Regions from separate parts of the Gordonia sp. L191 genome, predicted to be linked through region 2. Evidence: riboswitches for the same ligand, from Rfam matches in the RefSeq annotation. Region 2 holds a riboswitch; each other region holds the start of a gene.

Region 1 (5,738 bases), 2.3 Mb from region 2:
ACGATTTCGAGCGATACGTGACCGGATCGGCCGGCGGCTCGCAGGCCGTGGGGGTCTGCGGGATGCTCCAGGCGGGCCCCGCGCGGCTCACGTCGGCGTCGGGAGGCTCGGTGCGCATACGGTTCGACGACCTCGACGAGTCGGCGGCGGCCCCGTTGTGGGCCACGGCGTCGGACGTGGTCGACATGTTGGCGTCCGCCGAGTTCGACGACGTGGTGGAGCCCGATTCGATCTCGGTCGATCCGGTGATCCGCAGTTCGCAGCACGCCTTCGGCAGCCTGCCGATGGGCGTCCGCACCGACTGGCTGGGTGGGGTGGTCGGTGTGCGGGGACTACGGGTGGTGGACGGCTCGATCCTGCCGAGTCCGGGCCGCAGCGGTCCGCACGCCACGATCATGATGTTGGCGCGCCGGATCGGTGCGGCGCTCGCGGCGGGGCACTGACCGCACCCGAACACGCCCTGCGCACTCGAACACATTCCGGGAAAGAACTTCGTCGATCCCGGGAACCTTTGTGCACCGGCATCCGACCACTCTTGCGGCTCGACTACATCTGACTGACGAGAGGCGGGTGGCGAACTGGCCGCAACCGTGGCGATCACCGGCGTGTTCACGCTGTGCGCGGTGATCTACCTCATGCGTGCCTGGCACTCGCCGACCCCACTGACCCGATTTGCCGGAATTCTGCACGTCCTGATGGCCGTCGCGATGATCGCCATGGTCTGCCCGTGGGGCGCGCAGGTGGCACCGATCGTGTCGGTACTCGTGTTCAGCGGTGGCGCCCTGTTCTTTGCTCATCGCGTGGTCGTCGACGCCGATGCGACGCGGCGTCACCTGCTGGTGGGGTCCTACGACGCGGCCATGATGGCGTCGATGGTGGTGATGTCGGTGCTGATGTCGGTGCGGGCGACGGTGAATTCCGCTTCGGCGGAGGCGAACTCGGCCCAGGGTTCGATGCCTGGCATGGGTTCGATGCCCGGTATGGGCTCGATGAGCGCTATGGGCGTGCCGGGTACCGCGGGCTGGGCGCAGCCGACCGGCGTCGCGGTGCTCGCCGCGCTTTGTGCGGCAGCCTATTTCGCCGCCGCACTGTGGTGGTTCTACGCGCTGATCCGTGGACCCGCGCGCCCGTGGGGTGAGGTGCTGATGGCAACCGGGATGGGCGTGGCATTCGCCGTCCTGAGGTGAGACCCCGGTGCATTCGCCACCGGAATAGTGAAACTACGAGAGAACGAGGATATCGATGGTGAGAAGACGAGCGGCGTTGGTGCTCGCCGTGGCGGGAACTGTGGTGGCGCTGATGATCGGCCTCTCCGGGACGGCGTCGGCACACGTGAAGGTGTCGGGAATCGACGCCACCGAGGGCGGATACGGCGTGTTGACCTTCCGGGTGCCCACCGAATCCGACACCGCGTCGACCACCGAACTGGCGGTGACCTTCCCGGACGACACCCCGATCATCTCGGTGTCGACGCAACCCAAGCCGGGATGGACGGTGCAGGTGGTCAAGAAGAGCCTGCCCGCGCCGCAGAAGGACGACGACGGCAACGAGATCACCCAGTATGTCTCCCAGGTGATCTGGAAGGCGCAGACCCCGCAGGCCGCCATCGCGCCGGGGAGCTTCGACACGTTCAGCGTGTCGGCGGGACCGCTACCAGACAAGGCGACGCTCTCGTTGCCCGCCCAGCAGACCTACAGTGACGGCACCGTCGTGAACTGGAACGAGAAAGCGGTCTCCGGTCAGGCCGAGCCCGAGCATCCGGCACCCGTGCTCTCCCTCGCCGCCGCATCCGGTGGACACACGAGCGATCAGTCGATGTCGAACGACTCGACTTCGTCACCGTCATGGCCGGGCATAGCCGGATTGGTCATCGCGATCATCGCCCTGCTGGTCGGGGTGGCCAACCTCGCGCTGATTCGCAAGGGGCGTTCATCGAATTGAGGTGGCGCAGAGCGCTTCTGGTGTTCACTGGGGTGGTGTGTGCGTTGGTGATGGCCACTCCCGGCCTGGCCGGCGCACATGCCACCCTGGTCTCCAGCGTGCCCGCCGACGACTCGCGAGTCGCCATCTCGCCGTCACAGGTGGTGTTGACCTTCGATGAGAACATCAGTGTGGGAGCCGATCCCGCGCGTGTCATCTCGGCACAGGGCGATCGCGTCGACACCGGCTCACCACATCTGATCTCGGCCGGCAACGCCCTGGTCATCCCGGTGCGCCCCGATCTGCCTGCCGGAAGTTATTCGGCCACCTGGCGAGTCATCTCCGCCGACACCCACGTGGTCACCGGGTCCATCGTGTTCGGCGTGCGGGCCGACCCCGGGGCGCCGGCCCCGGCGGCACCGCCGGTCGCCGCCTCGGTCACCGCACTCGATCGCGCATCGCAGGCGCTGCTCTACGCGGGCCTGGTGGGCGCTGTGGGTCTCGCGGTGGTGTCGCTGATGCTGTATCCGAGAACGTTGGCGCTCAAACGATTCCGATGGACGGTGGCGCCGAGTTGGGTTCTGGCGGTGCTGGCCTGTGCGGGCACGGTTCTCGTCCGGGCCGCCGAGAAGGCAGATGTCGGTGTGAGCCGGGCATTCTCGGGCTCGGCGCTCTCCTCCGGCCTCGACGGTGGCGATACGAGGGTGGTGCTCATCAGAGCGGCCCTGGTCGTGGTGCTCGGACCGGTGCTGTTCGCGGCCGCGCGCCGGCGAGTCTCACATGCGTGGGGTGCAGCGCTGATCGGGGCCTGCGGGCTGGGTATCGCCGTCACCATCGCCGCCGACGGCCATGCGTCGGTGGGGGATCTGACATGGCTGGCCGTGCCGGTCACCACCCTGCACGTGGTGGCGATGACACTCTGGCTCGGCGGACTGCTCTCGATGGTGCTGATCCTGTTGCCCGACAAGCACTCCCGGAACCCATCCGCGGTGACGTCCAAATCGGTGACACCTGAATCGCCGGGATCCGAACCGCCGACGCCTGAGCTGCTGACACCTGCCGTGTTGCATCGGTGGTCGAGGTGGGCGTTCGCCATGGTGGTCGTCCTGGTGCTCTCCGGGGAATTCCAGGCGTGGCGGCAGATCTGGCCGGTGCAAGCGCTGTGGGACACCACCTACGGTGTCGTGCTGCTCGTCAAATCGGCTCTCGTACTGGCGATGCTCGGCCTGGCGGCATACGCGCGTCGTCGCCTCGGCCTCAGCCGTCTTCGGCGTTCGGTGCCGCTCGAGATGGCATGCGGCATCGCCGTCCTCGTCGTCACCTCCGTCTTGGTCACCGAACCGCCCGCGCGCACCACCTACGGTCCGCCGGTGCAGGTGGCGGCCCCTCTCGACGACGGCTCGGCACAGGTCTCGGTATCGACCACGCGCCGCGGCCCCACCGTGGTGGACGTGACCCTCGATGACGGTCACGGGACGCCGATCCGGGCCCGGTCGCTGCGCGCCACATTGTCCTCGGAGTCGGCAGGGATTCCGTCGTTGGCGCTGAGATTCGTTCCGGCCCAATCGGACACAACGGACACCGGCTCGCCCGGGTCGGCCCGCTGGCACCGCGTTGCGGCGTCGGTTCCCGTCGCCGGTGCGTGGACACTGACGCTGACCGTGCAGTTCAGCGATTCCGACGCGCAGGTCACCACCGTCGGATTTGTCGTGTGGTGATGCCCCCGGTCGTGAGTTGCCGTCGCGAATTCCCGGGTCTGCGAGACGCCTCGTCTATTGATTTCACCGCCGAGGGAGTAGCGTCCTTCGTCAGCGCGTGGGAATCCAGGAAACCGGTGGAAATCCGGTGCGGTCGCGCCACTGTCATCCGTGCCGAACGGGCACGGTCAGCCAGACCCTGGCCCACGTCACCTTGTCCGGACGCGTAATCCAAAGGCTCTCACGTGAATTCTGCATCCTCGGCCGCCGACCAGATCGGCTCGGCCGGCAGCACCAGATGGACCCGGACCGACTGGGTCCACGCCGCAGTACAACTCGGCGTCATCGCGGCGATGCACGCCGTGGCTTTCGGTGTGCTGTTCATGGTCATCGTGCCGCACCACTACAGCCTGGGTAAGCAGGTCTTCAGTGTGGGTCTCGCCGTCACGGCCTACACCTTCGGTCTGCGGCACGCATTCGACGCCGATCACATCGCCGCGATCGACAACACCACCCGCAAACTGATGAATGACGGCAAACGCCCGAAATCGGTCGGATTCTGGTTCGCCATGGGGCATTCCACGATCGTCTTCGTGATGGCGATACTCGTGGTCGCCGGCGCCCACGCGGTCTCGGCGCTCGCCGACGACGATTCGCCCGCCCGGCATGCGCTGGGCACCATCAGCACGATCGCGTCCGGCTCGTTCTTGTATCTGATCGCGCTGATCAACATCGTTGCGCTCATCGGTATCTGGCGGGTGTTCCGCTCACTGCGCCGCGGTAGTTTCGACGAGGAGCAACTCGACGAGGCACTCGACGGCCGGGGCTTTCTCGCACGACTCCTCGGGCCGGTGATGCGCCGCATCCGGCATCCCTTCCAGATGTATCCGGTGGGTGTGTTGTTCGGACTCGGCTTCGATACCGCGACGGAGGTGGCTCTGCTCGCACTCGCCGGTACCGGCGCTGTCGCGGGATTGCCCTGGTATGCGATTCTCGTTCTGCCCCTGCTGTTCGCGAGCGGGATGAGTCTGATGGACACCCTCGACGGCATGTTCATGACCGTGGCCTACGACTGGGCGTTCGCCCATCCCGCACGCAAGATCTACTACAACCTGACCATCACCGGCCTGTCGATCGCGGTGGCGTTGCTCATCGGGACCATCGAACTGGTCAGCGTGCTGCACGACGATCTCGGCTGGGATGACCCGATCACCAACTGGATCAGTGGTTTCGATCTGAACACCGCGGGCATCGCGATCGTGATCATGTTCATCGTCGCGTGGGGTATCGCCATCGCCTACTGGAAACTGGCGCGGCTGGAGCACCGGCTGGTCCGGACCCCGTCCGAATCTCGGTGACCGTCCACCTCGGAGGAGTCAGAACGTCTCAGATCAGCGTCGACCAGTAATCCCAGAAGTGCACACCGATCGCGACGATGATGATCGCGTACCACAGCGGCAACAGCACCCACAGCCAGCCGCGAAGGTCGCGGGCTCGTGGTGAGTCACCGAAAAGCCTTCCGGCGCTGAGGATCAACAGGATCGGCGTCAGCGTCCACACCACCATGCAGTACGGGCACAGCGCGTTGATCCGGTAGATGCTCTGGAAGGCGAGCCAGTTGACGAAGACGAAACCCAGGGCGAGCCCGAGTGTTTGACCCGCCCAATACCACCGCGGCAGCCAGACGCGGGCAGTAGTGAGCACGCCGGTCACGATGATCACCGAGAAGGCGGCGATCCCGATCAGCGGATTGGGGAACCCGAAGACACGAGCCTGCTCGGTCACCATCACCGAGCCACAGGACAGCACCGGATTGATGCTGCAACTCGGCACGTACTCCGGGTTGATGAGCAGTTCGATGCGCTCGATCGTCAGCGTCGCCGCCGAGATGAACCCGAGGACACCGAGAATCAGGATCACGATGCCGGTCGCGGTGGATACGTCGGGGCGCTGAAGCCACCACGGCCGGTCATCGGTGATCACGTCGGCGGCGATCAGCTCGTCGTCGGGCGGTTCGACCGCCGGTGCCTCAGGGTCCGGGGTGGTGCCGGAAGGAGAGGTGGTGCTGCTCATTGCTGGTCGCTTCGTCTCGGGGTGGATTTACTGTGCGGTGCCGGCGGC
Region 2 (5,738 bases):
GGCCGGTCTTGAGTTCGTCCTCGATCTCGGCGCGCTGCTCCTTGCTGACCGACCCGTGATGTGCCCGGGCCAGTAGGGTCGTGGCCGCCGAGGACGCGCCGCTACCCATCACCATGGCCGGAGCGCCCCCGGCGACCCGCGGGTTGGCTGCGGCGGGCACCGCGGCCTGCGAGCTGCGGGATTCGGCGATCTCGTTGAGCCGTGCGGTCAGTCGCTCGGCGAGGCGACGGGAGTTGGCGAACACGATGGTCGTGCGATTGGCCTCGATGAGATCGACGATCGCCGATTCGACGTAGGGCCACAGCGATCCCGCGGTCGGGGAGAACGCGTCGTCGAGATCCTCGGAACCAGGTGCGTCCGGGGGCGGCGGGATGTTGGCCATGTCTTCCACGGGCACGTCGACGCGAAGATCGAAGGTCTTGCTCGCGGGTGGACGCACGATCGTGCACGGCGCGGCACCGGTCAGGAAGCCCGCGACCACCTCGGGTGGGCGAACCGTCGCCGACAATCCGATGCGCTGTGCGGGCGTCTCCAACAACTCGTCGAGACGCTCGAGGGACAGCGCCAGATGGGTGCCGCGCTTGGTGCCGGCCACCGCATGGACCTCGTCGATGATCACGGCCTCGACGCCGGTCAGTGTCTCCCGCGCCGATGACGTCAGCATCAGGTACAGCGACTCCGGGGTGGTGATGAGGATGTCCGGGGGTGTGCGTACCAGGCTGCGGCGGGTCGCGGCGGGCGTGTCCCCGGATCGCAGGCCGACGGTGATCGCCGGCTCGGGATCGCCGAGTTCCTGCGACGCGCGGGTGATGCCGGTCAGCGGTGCACGCAGGTTGCGTTCGACGTCGACGGCGAGGGCCTTGAGCGGTGAGATGTAGACGACTCGGGTGCCGCGTGCCCGATCCGGGCGCGCCGCGAGCCGGTCGAGGGCCCACAGGAATGCCGAGAGGGTCTTGCCCGAACCGGTGGGGGCGATGACCAGCGTGTGGTTGCCGTCGGCGATCGAGGACCACGCCCCGGTCTGAGCGGCGGTCGGCTCGGCGAAGGTGCCGCTGAACCAGCGCCGCGTGGGCGCGGTGAAGCGATCGAGGACCGACGGCGAAGCCATTCACCCATCATCCATGCCCCCTCCGACAAATCGCAGTGGCGGTGTTCTGCTCGGTTTGTCCGATGGGTCGTGCCGGTCACATTTGCCGGGTATAGAGTTCTCGCCAGATGCTGACGGAAACCCGGTGTGAGTCCGGGACGGTCGCGCCACTGTGGGCCGGGTAGGGGAGTCACCCCGCCCGACGAGTCAGGATTCCGCCGAGCATCGATCCGACAAGCGCTGGGACGCGTCATCCCACGAAAGGACCTCCGAATGGTTGCAACCACCCACCAGAACAAGGCACGGGCCCTCGCGGTACCCGACCTCTCCGTCGCGTCGGCAGCCCTGTGGCTGACCGCCACCTTCATCCTCGCCGCGATGGCCTACTACTTCATCGGTTACGACCAAGGTGCCTGGTCGGTGTTCGGCAACGACACCCACATCCATGAATTCGTGCACGACTCCCGGCACTTCCTCGGCTTCCCCTGCCACTGATCGAACGAGCACGGGAGACAACCGAACATGGAGAAGAAATTCATCGGCGCCGGCCTGCTGTCAGGACTGGTCGCCGGGATCGTCGCCTACGTTTTCGCTCGGATCTTCATCGAGCCGCAGGTGGCCAAGGCCATCGACTACGAGGACGGACGCAGTGAGGCCGAAGAGGCCCTGATGACCGCGCACGGGCACGGCGGCCACGAGCACGGCGCCGAGGTGTTCACCCGCTCGGTGCAGGAGAACATCGGCGCGGGTGTGGGGACCATCGTGTTCGCGGTGTCGATGGGCGCGTTCTTCGCGATCGCGTTCACGATCCTGTGGACCTATCTGGCACATCACCGCGCCGGAGCCGACCCACGATGGGCTGCGGCCCTGATCGGGCTCCTGGGCTTCGTCGCGGTCTTCGGGGTGCCGTTCGTCGCGTATCCGGCCAACCCGCCGGCCGTCGGCGACGACGACACCATCGGTGCCCGGTCGACGGCGTATCTCACCCTCACGGTCATCTCGGTGGTCGCGGTGATCGCGGCGGTCGTGTTCGCGCTGTGGCTGCGGCAACGCTGGGGAGGGCTCGCGGCCACGCTGGCAGCCGCGATCGGCTACCTGGTGGTCGTGACCATCGCGATCGCGCTACTGCCAGAATTCCACGAGGTTCCCGAGCCGGTCATGAACGGCGACACGATCGTCTTTCCCGGATTCCCGGGCGCGGTGATCGGCGATTTCCGGGTGTACGTGATCGCCAATCAGGTGATCCTGTGGACCGTGCTGACGACGACCTTCGCGGGCATCATGAGCTGGCTGAGCCGGTCGGGCTCGTCTCAGCGGGCGGCGACGCCGGCTGCGGTGCACAGCTGATTTCTGTACTACCGTCCGCCTCGCGCACACGTGCGGGGCGGACGTGGTGCGTTCGTGGGTGAAGGCGGGATCAGGTCAGGATGCAGTCACCGCAGACGGCGCCCCGATCGCCGGTGACCCGATAGATCAAACAGCAACTGCGGCGGCGGAATCCCGGTCCCGCGCGTAACCGCCCGTCCTCGACACGGGGCTCGGCGAGAACATCGTCGGCCGCGGCGACGGCGAGAGCGCCGTGTTCGGGGCGCGCCGTCGCGATGAGTCGGGCGGCACTGTTGGTCGCCGAGGCGACGTTGCCCCACAGCGTTCGCCCACTCACCCCGAATCCGTCGCCGACGGCGTCGGTGAGTGCGCCGACGATTCCGTCGGCAAGGTTGGGCCCGACGTCGGTCGTGGCGGTGGTGACCGACAGCGGATACGGCCCGCCCAGTTCGTCCTGCCACCAGAGGTCCTCCGCCGCAACCGAGATCGGCGGTTCGTCGAGCGCGGCGACGGCGATCATCGGAGCGATGAGACGGGCGACGAGTCCGAGGTGGGTCACCGACGCGGCCACCCTCTGCTCGACGGGTGCCGCGGCGCCCGCCCCGAGTGCGGACCGCACGCGTTCCACCCGCGCCTCCAGCATGTGCGCGTCCTCGATGAGATCGGCCATTGTGAGCCATGGGGCATCACACCGCTGCCCGCGGGCATGCGTGCGGACGGCGAAGAAGGGGCCGAGGTCATCGAGAGTGGTCACTGCCGGATGAGCGTAGCCGCTCGCCGGACGGCGCGACGTGCACGAGCGACCGGCGCCCGACGTCCCGGAGATAAAGACACAACATTGTCGTTCTGTGTCTTGACGCTGATCGTGACGGCTGACACAGTTGAACTGAAACAAGTTCTCATGGCAGCCGACGGTGCTGTCCGATGATCCTGCGAGGTATCGATGTTCGAGTGGTCCGAAGAAGATCTGATGGTGCGCGACGCCTTGCGGGCATTCATCGACAAGGAGATCCGCCCGCACATCGACGAACTCGAGACCGGTCAGCTCCCGCCCTACGACATCACCCGAAAGCTGTTGTCCACCTTCGGTGTCGACGCGATGGCCAAGGATGCGCTGGAAAAGGAACTCGAGGCCGAGGCGGCCGGTGAGAAGCCCTCGGGCGGCGGTGGCGGAGCCGGCATGGCCGGATCGATGTTCATGATCGTCAACATCGAACTGGCCGGGGTTTGCCTCGGTCTCGTCGGCTCGATGGGTGTCAGCATGGGTCTGACGGCGTCGGCGATCCGGGGGAAAGGCACCCTCGCGCAGAAGAAGCGGTGGCTGCCCGAACTGGTCACCATGGAGAAGGTCGGGGCCTGGGCGATCACCGAACCCGATTCCGGCTCCGACGCCCTCGGCGGCATGAAGACCACCGTGCGCCGTGACGGCGACGAGTATCTGCTCAACGGGCAGAAGACCTTCATCACCAACGGCCCGTCCGCCGACACCATCGTCGTCTTCGCCAAACTCGATGACGGCTCGGACACCCCGATGCGCGATCGCAAGGTGCTCTCGTTCGTCCTGGACAAGGGCATGCCCGGACTCACCCAGGGCAAGGCGTTCAAGAAGATGGGCATGATGAGTTCGCCCACCGGCGAGCTGTTCTTCGACAACGTCCGCCTCGGCCGGGACCGGCTGCTCGGAGAGACCGAGGACACCGGGTCCGACGCCCGTGGCTCCGAGGGTGCGAAGTCCGGGTTCACCGCCGAACGCATCGGGATCGCGGCGCTGTCGATGGGCATCATCAACGAATGTCTGCGTCTGAGTGTCGATTACGCGAAGAACCGCAAACTGTGGGGCCAGGAGATCGGCCGCTTCCAGTTGATCCAGCTCAAACTCGCCGAGATGGAGGTGGCGCGGATCAACGTGCAGAACATGCTCTTCAGTGCGATCGAGCGGGCCAAGGCCGGTAAGCCGCTGAGCCTGGCCGAGGCGTCGGCGATGAAGCTCTACTCGTCGAAGGCGGCGACCGATGTCGCGATGGAGGCCGTGCAGCTCTTCGGCGGCAACGGCTACATGGCCGAGTACCGCGTCGAACAACTTGCGCGCGATGCCAAGTCGCTGATGATCTATGCTGGCAGCAACGAGATCCAGGTGACCCACGTCGCCAAGGGGCTCCTGGCCTGACGGGCGGTGGACGGGCCACCGGGTCACCTCCGGGTCACCTCCGGGGGGCCGACACCGTCGGCCGCGAATGGCCCCCGACGATCGGTGGACCGAGACGATCTGTGCAGCAACGAGAGTCGGTCTCGGTCACCTCACGCGCCGGTGAACACCAGCACGATCAGCGCGATGTTGAGCAGCACGATCATCGCCGACGCCACGGTTGCCAGGATTCGTAGCGGCCAGCCGTCGGCGAACTCGCCCATGATCGAGCGGTCGGCCGTCAGCCGGCCCAGGGGGATGATCGCGAACGGGATGCCGAAGCTCAGCACCACCTGTGAGAGCACCAGTGCCCAGGTCGGATCGATCCCGATCGCGAGAACGACCAGGGCGGGGATCAACGTGACCAGTCGGCGAACCAGCAGCGGCACCCGCTTGTGCAGAAGCCCGGCCATGATCGCCGCACCCGCCGACGACCCCACCGAGGTCGCGGCCAGGCCGCTCGCGAGCAGACCGATCGCGAAGACGGTCGCCATTCCCGGCCCCATCGAGTCGGCCACGGCATGGTAGGCGCCCTCGATGGTGTCGGTGCCCTCCTTACCCAGCAGATTCTGTGCGGCGAGGAGCAGCAAGGCGATGTTGACGGCGCCTGCGATGGTCAGCGCGATCACCACATCCCACCGGGTGACGCGCACGAGTTTGCGTCGCCGGGGCAGACTCTCGGTGACCCCGTGGCGATCTATGACCAGCGCCGAGTGGACGTAGATGGCGTGCGGCATCACCGTCGCACCCAACATCGACGCCGCGAGCAACACCGTCTCGGGTCCCTCGAGGCGGGGGATCATCCCGCCGAGTACATCGCCGGCGGTCGGCGGGTTCACCACGAGCCCGGCGAGGAAGCCGACCACGATGATCGCCAGCATGCCCACGATCACCGACTCGAAGACGCGTTGGCGGCGAGGGTTCTGCAGCAACAACATCAGGGTGGAGATGACGCCCACGATCACCCCGCCCAGCACAAGGGGCAGATCGAACAGCAGTTGGAGGGCGATCGCACCGCCGAGGACCTCGGCGAGGTCGGTGGCAATCGCCACCACCTCGGCCTGAACCCAGAATGCTTGGCGTTTGCGGCGACTCAGCCGCTCCCCGAGGAGACCGGGCAGGCTGCGGCCGGTGACGATG
Region 3 (5,738 bases), 170 kb from region 2:
CGCGGCATCGATCCGGGCGCGTCGGGAAGCCGGCGACCCGATGCACGTGAGCGGCGTCATGCTCGAGAGCTTCCTCGAAGCCGGTGCGCAGTCTCCCGATGCCGATCCGCTCGTCTACGGCAAGTCGGTGACCGACAAATGCATGGATTGGGAAGTCAGCGCCGCGGTGCTCGCCGAATTGGCACGTGGCTGAACCATTTCGACGCGGCACTGCCGATCCGCCGCCCCCGTTCTGCTCACAGCAGAAGGCGGCCGGTACCGCTCGGGTGCCGTCGTAGGATCGACTCCATGATCGAGCAGCGATCGAAGGCCGACACCTCCGGGGCCCGGTCGCCGGCACCGGTGGAACCGTTGTTCCGTGAGGTGACCGGCAAGGTTCTGCGTCGCCATCGCCATGACCGGGCCGAGCGTCTCGTCGAGACCGCCCGCCGGGCCGGCGTCTCGAGCCAGTATCTCTCCGAACTCGAGCGCGGCCGCAAGGACGCGTCGAGCGAACTGCTCGGCGCCGTGGCCGGGGCTCTCGGCCTGTCACTGCTCGACCTCACCCGCGAGGTCGCGGCGGAGTTGGCCCGGTCGGCGGGCATCCCGGTGCTCGGTTCGGTGCCGGCGCGGGACGGCGATCGGTCGATCGCTCGTCCGCAGAACGCCTCTCGATCGCCGCTCGCGCTGGCCGCCTGAGCCTCCCGGGCCGTCACCGGCGGGTGAGTACGGCGCGCTCGTCGATGATGTGGTCGGCGATGCCGTAGTCGACGATCTCTGATGCGCGCAGGACCCGATCCCGGTCGGTGTCGTGACGCAGCGTTTCGACGTCGTTGCCGGTGTGACGGCTCAATGCGCGTTCGATCTCCTCGCGGGTCCGCAGTATCTCCTCGGCGGCGAGGATCAGGTCGGGAATCGTGCCGCGACCCTGTCCCGACGGCTGGTGCAGCAGCACCCGTGCGTGCGGCAGCACTGCACGGCGTCCCGGCCGGCCCGCCGCCAGCAGCAGTGCGGTCGACGAGAGTGCCTGTCCCACACAGGTGGTCGCGATGGGTGCGTGACAGTACTGCATGGTGTCGTAGAGCGCGAAGGTGGCCATCACCGATCCGCCGGGTGAGTTGATGTAGAGGTCGATCGGCGCCTCCGGATTGTCGGAGTCGAGGTGGAGCAGTTGCGCGATGAGCGCGTTGGCGACGCCGTCGTCGAGTTCGGTGCCCAGGTAGAGGATTCGGTCGTCGAGCAGTCTGCTGTAGACGTCCATGACGCGTTCGCCCTGCGGCGTTCGGCTGATCACGTTGGGAATCGTGTAGGTGCTCATCGGGTCACCCCGAATCCGGTCGGTGTGGCCGCGGCCGGGCGCAGTTGCGCCACCGAGTCGACGATGTGATCGATGAAGCCGTACGCAAGCGCCTCCTCCGCGGTGAACACGTGATCGCGCAGCGAGTCGGCGAACACCCGCTCACGGGTCTGACCCGTCCGCTCGGCGATGACACCGAGAACGGTGTCACGGACATGGCGCAGGTCGTCGGCCTGCAACTCGATATCGGGGGCGTAGCCGCCGATCCCCGCAGATCCCTGGTGCAGCAACACCTTTGCGTGCGGCAAGATGTAGCGTTTTCCGCGGGTGCCGCAGCAGAGCAAGAATTGCCCGGCGCTGTAGGCCATTCCGAGATTGACCGTCACCACGTCGTTCGGGACGATCCGCATCGTGTCCATGATGGCGAGCATTGCGGGCACCGAGCCGCCCGGAGAGTTGATCCACAGGCCGATGTCGGCGACCGGATCCTGTGCCGAGAGCATCACCAACTGTGCGCACAGTGCGCTGCCGATCTCGTCGTCGAGCGCCGAATCGAGCATCAGGATGCGTTGGTTCAGCAGGCTCTCGGTGGTGCGTTTGCGGAGGGGTGGGGAAGTTCTGTGTTCGCTCATTGGTCCAGGTTGTCGAGCGCTCGTCACTGATGCCATCCGATGCTGCTGTGCGCGGAATCGCGCAGCGCACAGCAGATGTGGTGCGGGCACAGGTGCTCTGATGGTCTGCTCAGAGAACCTCGATCTCGGGGCGCCCGGCCGGAATGGTCACCACTGCGCGGGTGTGGAGCCGGGCGTCGGCGGTGCTGACGGTCGGGCAGACCCGGAACCGCGCCTCCCACCGGTCGTGGGTGATCGTGTTCAGTACGTATCCGCGTTGGGCGTTGCCGAATCGTACGTGGGGTGAGGCGGCCTTGAGTTGTCGATCGGACTCGTCACTGTCGGCACCGTCGCCGCCGGAGCTGATGGATGTGCCCGCCACCTCGACACCGACCGTGGGCGCAGGTCGGGTGTAGGTGGATCGCAACTCCGACACCACATTCCGGTGGATGTCGCCGACGATCGACACGAGATTGGCGGTTCGGCGTTCGCGGGCGCCCTCGAGGACACGGGTCCGCGACGCCTCGTACCCGCTCCATCCGTCCATGCTCACCGCGCGGACCCCGTCACGCTCGCGCGCGAGGTCGGCGATCGTCGTCTGGTGGGCCAGGACGTTCCATCGGCTGCCGGACGCGGCGAGGCCGTCGAGTATCCATCGCTCCTGGGCTGCGCCGGTGATGGTGCGGTGCGGGTCGGCGGTGGCCGCGTTCTGCCCGGTGTCGTTGTCGCCGTTGACCTGATCGCTGCGGTGAGTACGCGTGTCGAGGACGCTGAACTGAGCAAGATCGCCGAACGTGAAGCGACGATAGGCACGAAATCCGCGCCCGGGCGGGGCGAGCCGAACGGCGGTGTTCTCCCACCAGGCGCGCATGCCCGCAGCCCGGCGGAGCAGGAACTGCGGTAGGGGTTGGTCGTCCTCGGGGATGTCGGCGGCCCAGTTGTTGTCGACTTCGTGGTCATCGAAGATCGTGATGAACGGACTCATCCGATGCGCCGCTTGCAGGTTCGGGTCGAGTTTGTACAGGGCATAGCGTTCGCGGTAGTCGTCGAGGTCACGGCATTCGCGATACGCCGACGCCGGCACCACCGCGGTATCGCGTGCACCGCCGCCCATCGGGATCGGCTTCTCGTAGATGTAGTCGCCCAGATGAAACACCACGTCGGGGGCCTCGCGGGCCAGGTCACCGAACGCCGGATAGTGGCCGTCGGCCCAGGCCTGACAGGAGGCGAGGGCGAATGACAGTGCGCCGGTGGGAGTTCCGATGCGCTGCGCGGTGCGGGTCCGGCCGACCTCGGAGACTTCACCGAGCGCGCGGAATCGGTAGAAGTAGTCGGTACCCGGCGTCAGGCCGCGGACGTCGACGTGCACGCTGTGCCCGGTGTCCGGGCCGGCGCGGGTCACCCCGCGCGCCACGACGATCCGCATCCGTTCGTCGCGGGCCACTTCCCAGCCGACATCGTGGGTGTCTCGGCCCATACCCGCCCCGGGTGCGAGGGGGTCGGTCGCCAGCCTGGTCCACAGGATGACAGCGTCGGGGAGTGGGTCGCCGGAGGCGATTCCCAGGGTGAACGGGTGGCCGGCACCTCGGACTCGTGGAGCGGAGGCGGCGTCGGTGGCGAACAGGCTGGGGGCGGTGGCCAGCCCGGCGGCCAGCGCGGTCCAGGTGAGGAATCGACGGCGGGACGTGCCGGCGCGCAGCACCTTGTCCGGGGTGACGCGTAGCGGAGCGTGGTTGGGGGAGCGCATGCGTCGAGGCGATCACCGCACGGTGTCGTCACGGACGACGACCGGCCACGACTCGGTGATGCGGGGGTGAAGACCTGGGCGACGCCTCGGCGAGATGCCTGCTACGCTCAGCGCGCGTCGGTTCCGACCGGGCCACACGGGCCGGTCGGTGAAAAGGGAATCTGGTGAGAATCCAGAGCTGCCCCGCAGCGGTGACGGAAACGACAGCGGCTCCTCGCACTGGACTTCACGGTCCGGGAAGCGGCCGCGGGTAGGTGGCATCTCGGTGCCGGGTCCGAAGTCCGAAGACCTGCCGCCGTGGCCATGGGCAACCGTGGTCGACACTTGCCTCGCGGGATATGGCCGGTGCGCCGATCTGTCGAGCGCGGCTGTCTTCCGCCCGACGAGAGACCGTGCCACAGTGGATGATCACACCTCACCGCAGGCCACCCCGGCCGCGCCGACCTGGACGCGTGTCGGCGTGTTCGCGGCGCTCGGTGTGCTCGCGCTGTTCGTGGTGGCGTGGGCCGGTGTGGCGTTCGGTACCGCCGACGTCGGTGGTACCGACGTGCCGCGCTTCGTGTGGGCCGCGCTGACCGGCGGCCCGATCTCCGCCGACGACGCCGCCGCGTACTGGATCGTCATCGATTCCCGGGTACCACGCGTGATCACCGGAGCGGTGGTGGGTGCCGGGTTGTCGGTCGTCGGAGTGGTCGTGCAGGCGATGGTGCGCAACCCGCTCGCCGACCCCTACGTCCTCGGTATCTCGTCCGGCGCATCGGTGGGGGCCACGAGCGTGGTGCTCTTCGGCGTCCTGTCGGGCATCGGGCTCTACGCCATGCCGGTCGCCGCCTTCGCCGGAGCTCTGCTCGCCACCCTCATCGTGTTCGGGATGGCCTCCGGCGCAGGTGGATTGACACCGTTACGCCTCGTGTTGACCGGTACCGCGGTGGGCTACGGCTTCTCGGCACTGACCACCGTGCTGGTGTTTCTCGCACCCACCGGCGACGCCGCGCGCAGCGTGATGTTCTGGCTCCTGGGCAGTCTGGCCGCGGCCAGCTGGTATTCGGCGGTCCTCGTGGGCGTCGTGACCGTCGGCGGGGTGATCGCGGTGGCGAGCCTGGCGCGCTCGCTCAATGCGCTCGCCATGGGTGACGAGGTCGCCGCATCCCTCGGATTGTCGGCGTCGCGGTTCCGCGTCATGGCATTCGCGTTGTCGGCGTTGATGACCGGCGTGATGGTGTCGGTGTGCGGGGCGATCGGCTTCGTCGGGCTCGTCGTTCCCCACGTCGCGCGGTTACTCGTCGGCGCCGACCATCGCCGACTCGTGGTGATCGCTCCGCTGATCGGCGCGGTGTTCCTCGTCGCGGCAGATCTCGTCGCCCGAACCGCCGTGCCGCCGCAGGAACTGCCGCTGGGCGCGATCACCGCCGCCGTCGGGGTGCCGATGTTCCTGATCCTCATGCACCGCCGGCGCAGCGTGGTCGATCGATGAAACGGGTTGACGGCCACCGGAGGTCGGGAACATGACCACAGCGGGGTATCACGGGGTCGGCGTCGACATCGGTTCGGTGACGCTGCTGCGTGAGGTGACCTTCACCGCCGCGCCGGGGAGTTTTCTCGGCGTGATCGGACCCAACGGCAGCGGGAAATCGACACTGCTGCGTTGTCTGTATCGCGCCCAGCGCCCCACCGTCGGCCACGTCGAGGTCGACGGCGTCGACGTCACCGCGATCTCGATGCGCGACAACGCCCGTCAGGTCGCCGCGCTCACCCAGAGTTCCACACTGGACTTCGACTTCACCGCAGCCGAGGTGATCGCCAGCGGTCGGTTCCCGCATCGGTCGATCGCGCGGACATCCCGGGCGAGGGACGCCGCGGCGGTCGAGGAGGCCATGGGTGTCGCCGGAGTGGGCCATCTCGCCGACCGTGTCTTCACCTCGCTGTCCGGGGGTGAGGCACAACGGGTGCTGATCGCGCGGGTACTCGCCCAGCAGCCGCGGGTGATGGTGCTCGACGAGCCGACCAACCATCTCGATGTGCGACACCAGTTCTCGGTGCTGGCCGCAGCCCGGGACTCCGGCGTCACCGTGGTCGCGGCGCTGCACGATCTGAACATCGCCGC

What was found. A riboswitch is a leader RNA that binds a small molecule or an ion and turns the genes downstream of it on or off. The one in region 2 is predicted to bind cobalamin.
Region 1: it holds a riboswitch for cobalamin, as region 2 does, so the genes downstream of both, nicT (Nickel transporter NicT) here and QNM97_RS15105 (CbtB domain-containing protein) in region 2, are expected to answer to the same signal.
Region 3: it holds a riboswitch for cobalamin, as region 2 does, so the genes downstream of both, QNM97_RS15865 (FecCD family ABC transporter permease) here and QNM97_RS15105 (CbtB domain-containing protein) in region 2, are expected to answer to the same signal.

The regions. Positions count from the first base shown of each region.
Region 1 is NZ_CP125996.1:1,017,599-1,023,336, forward strand. Features, by position in the region: gene mftG (mycofactocin system GMC family oxidoreductase MftG) at 1-443, shown strand, start outside; gene QNM97_RS04700 (DUF5134 domain-containing protein) at 591-1,187, shown strand; gene QNM97_RS04705 (YcnI family copper-binding membrane protein) at 1,243-1,941, shown strand; gene QNM97_RS04710 (copper resistance CopC/CopD family protein) at 1,962-3,638, shown strand; cobalamin riboswitch at 3,701-3,839, shown strand; gene nicT (Nickel transporter NicT) at 3,863-4,975, shown strand; gene QNM97_RS04720 (vitamin K epoxide reductase family protein) at 5,004-5,690, opposite strand; gene QNM97_RS04725 (DsbA family protein) at 5,718-5,738, opposite strand, start outside.
Region 2 is NZ_CP125996.1:3,338,096-3,343,833, reverse strand. Features, by position in the region: gene QNM97_RS15110 (ATP-dependent helicase) at 1-1,108, opposite strand, end outside; cobalamin riboswitch at 1,165-1,325, shown strand; gene QNM97_RS15105 (CbtB domain-containing protein) at 1,361-1,582, shown strand; gene QNM97_RS15100 (CbtA family protein) at 1,610-2,434, shown strand; gene QNM97_RS15095 ((2Fe-2S)-binding protein) at 2,505-3,167, opposite strand; gene QNM97_RS15090 (acyl-CoA dehydrogenase family protein) at 3,357-4,580, shown strand; gene QNM97_RS15085 (Nramp family divalent metal transporter) at 4,712-5,738, opposite strand, start outside.
Region 3 is NZ_CP125996.1:3,507,629-3,513,366, reverse strand. Features, by position in the region: gene QNM97_RS15890 (3-deoxy-7-phosphoheptulonate synthase) at 1-193, shown strand, start outside; gene QNM97_RS15885 (helix-turn-helix domain-containing protein) at 289-678, shown strand; gene QNM97_RS15880 (ClpP family protease) at 692-1,297, opposite strand; gene QNM97_RS15875 (ClpP family protease) at 1,294-1,908, opposite strand; gene QNM97_RS15870 (alkaline phosphatase D family protein) at 2,018-3,634, opposite strand; cobalamin riboswitch at 3,736-3,945, shown strand; gene QNM97_RS15865 (FecCD family ABC transporter permease) at 4,035-5,108, shown strand; gene QNM97_RS15860 (ABC transporter ATP-binding protein) at 5,140-5,738, shown strand, end outside.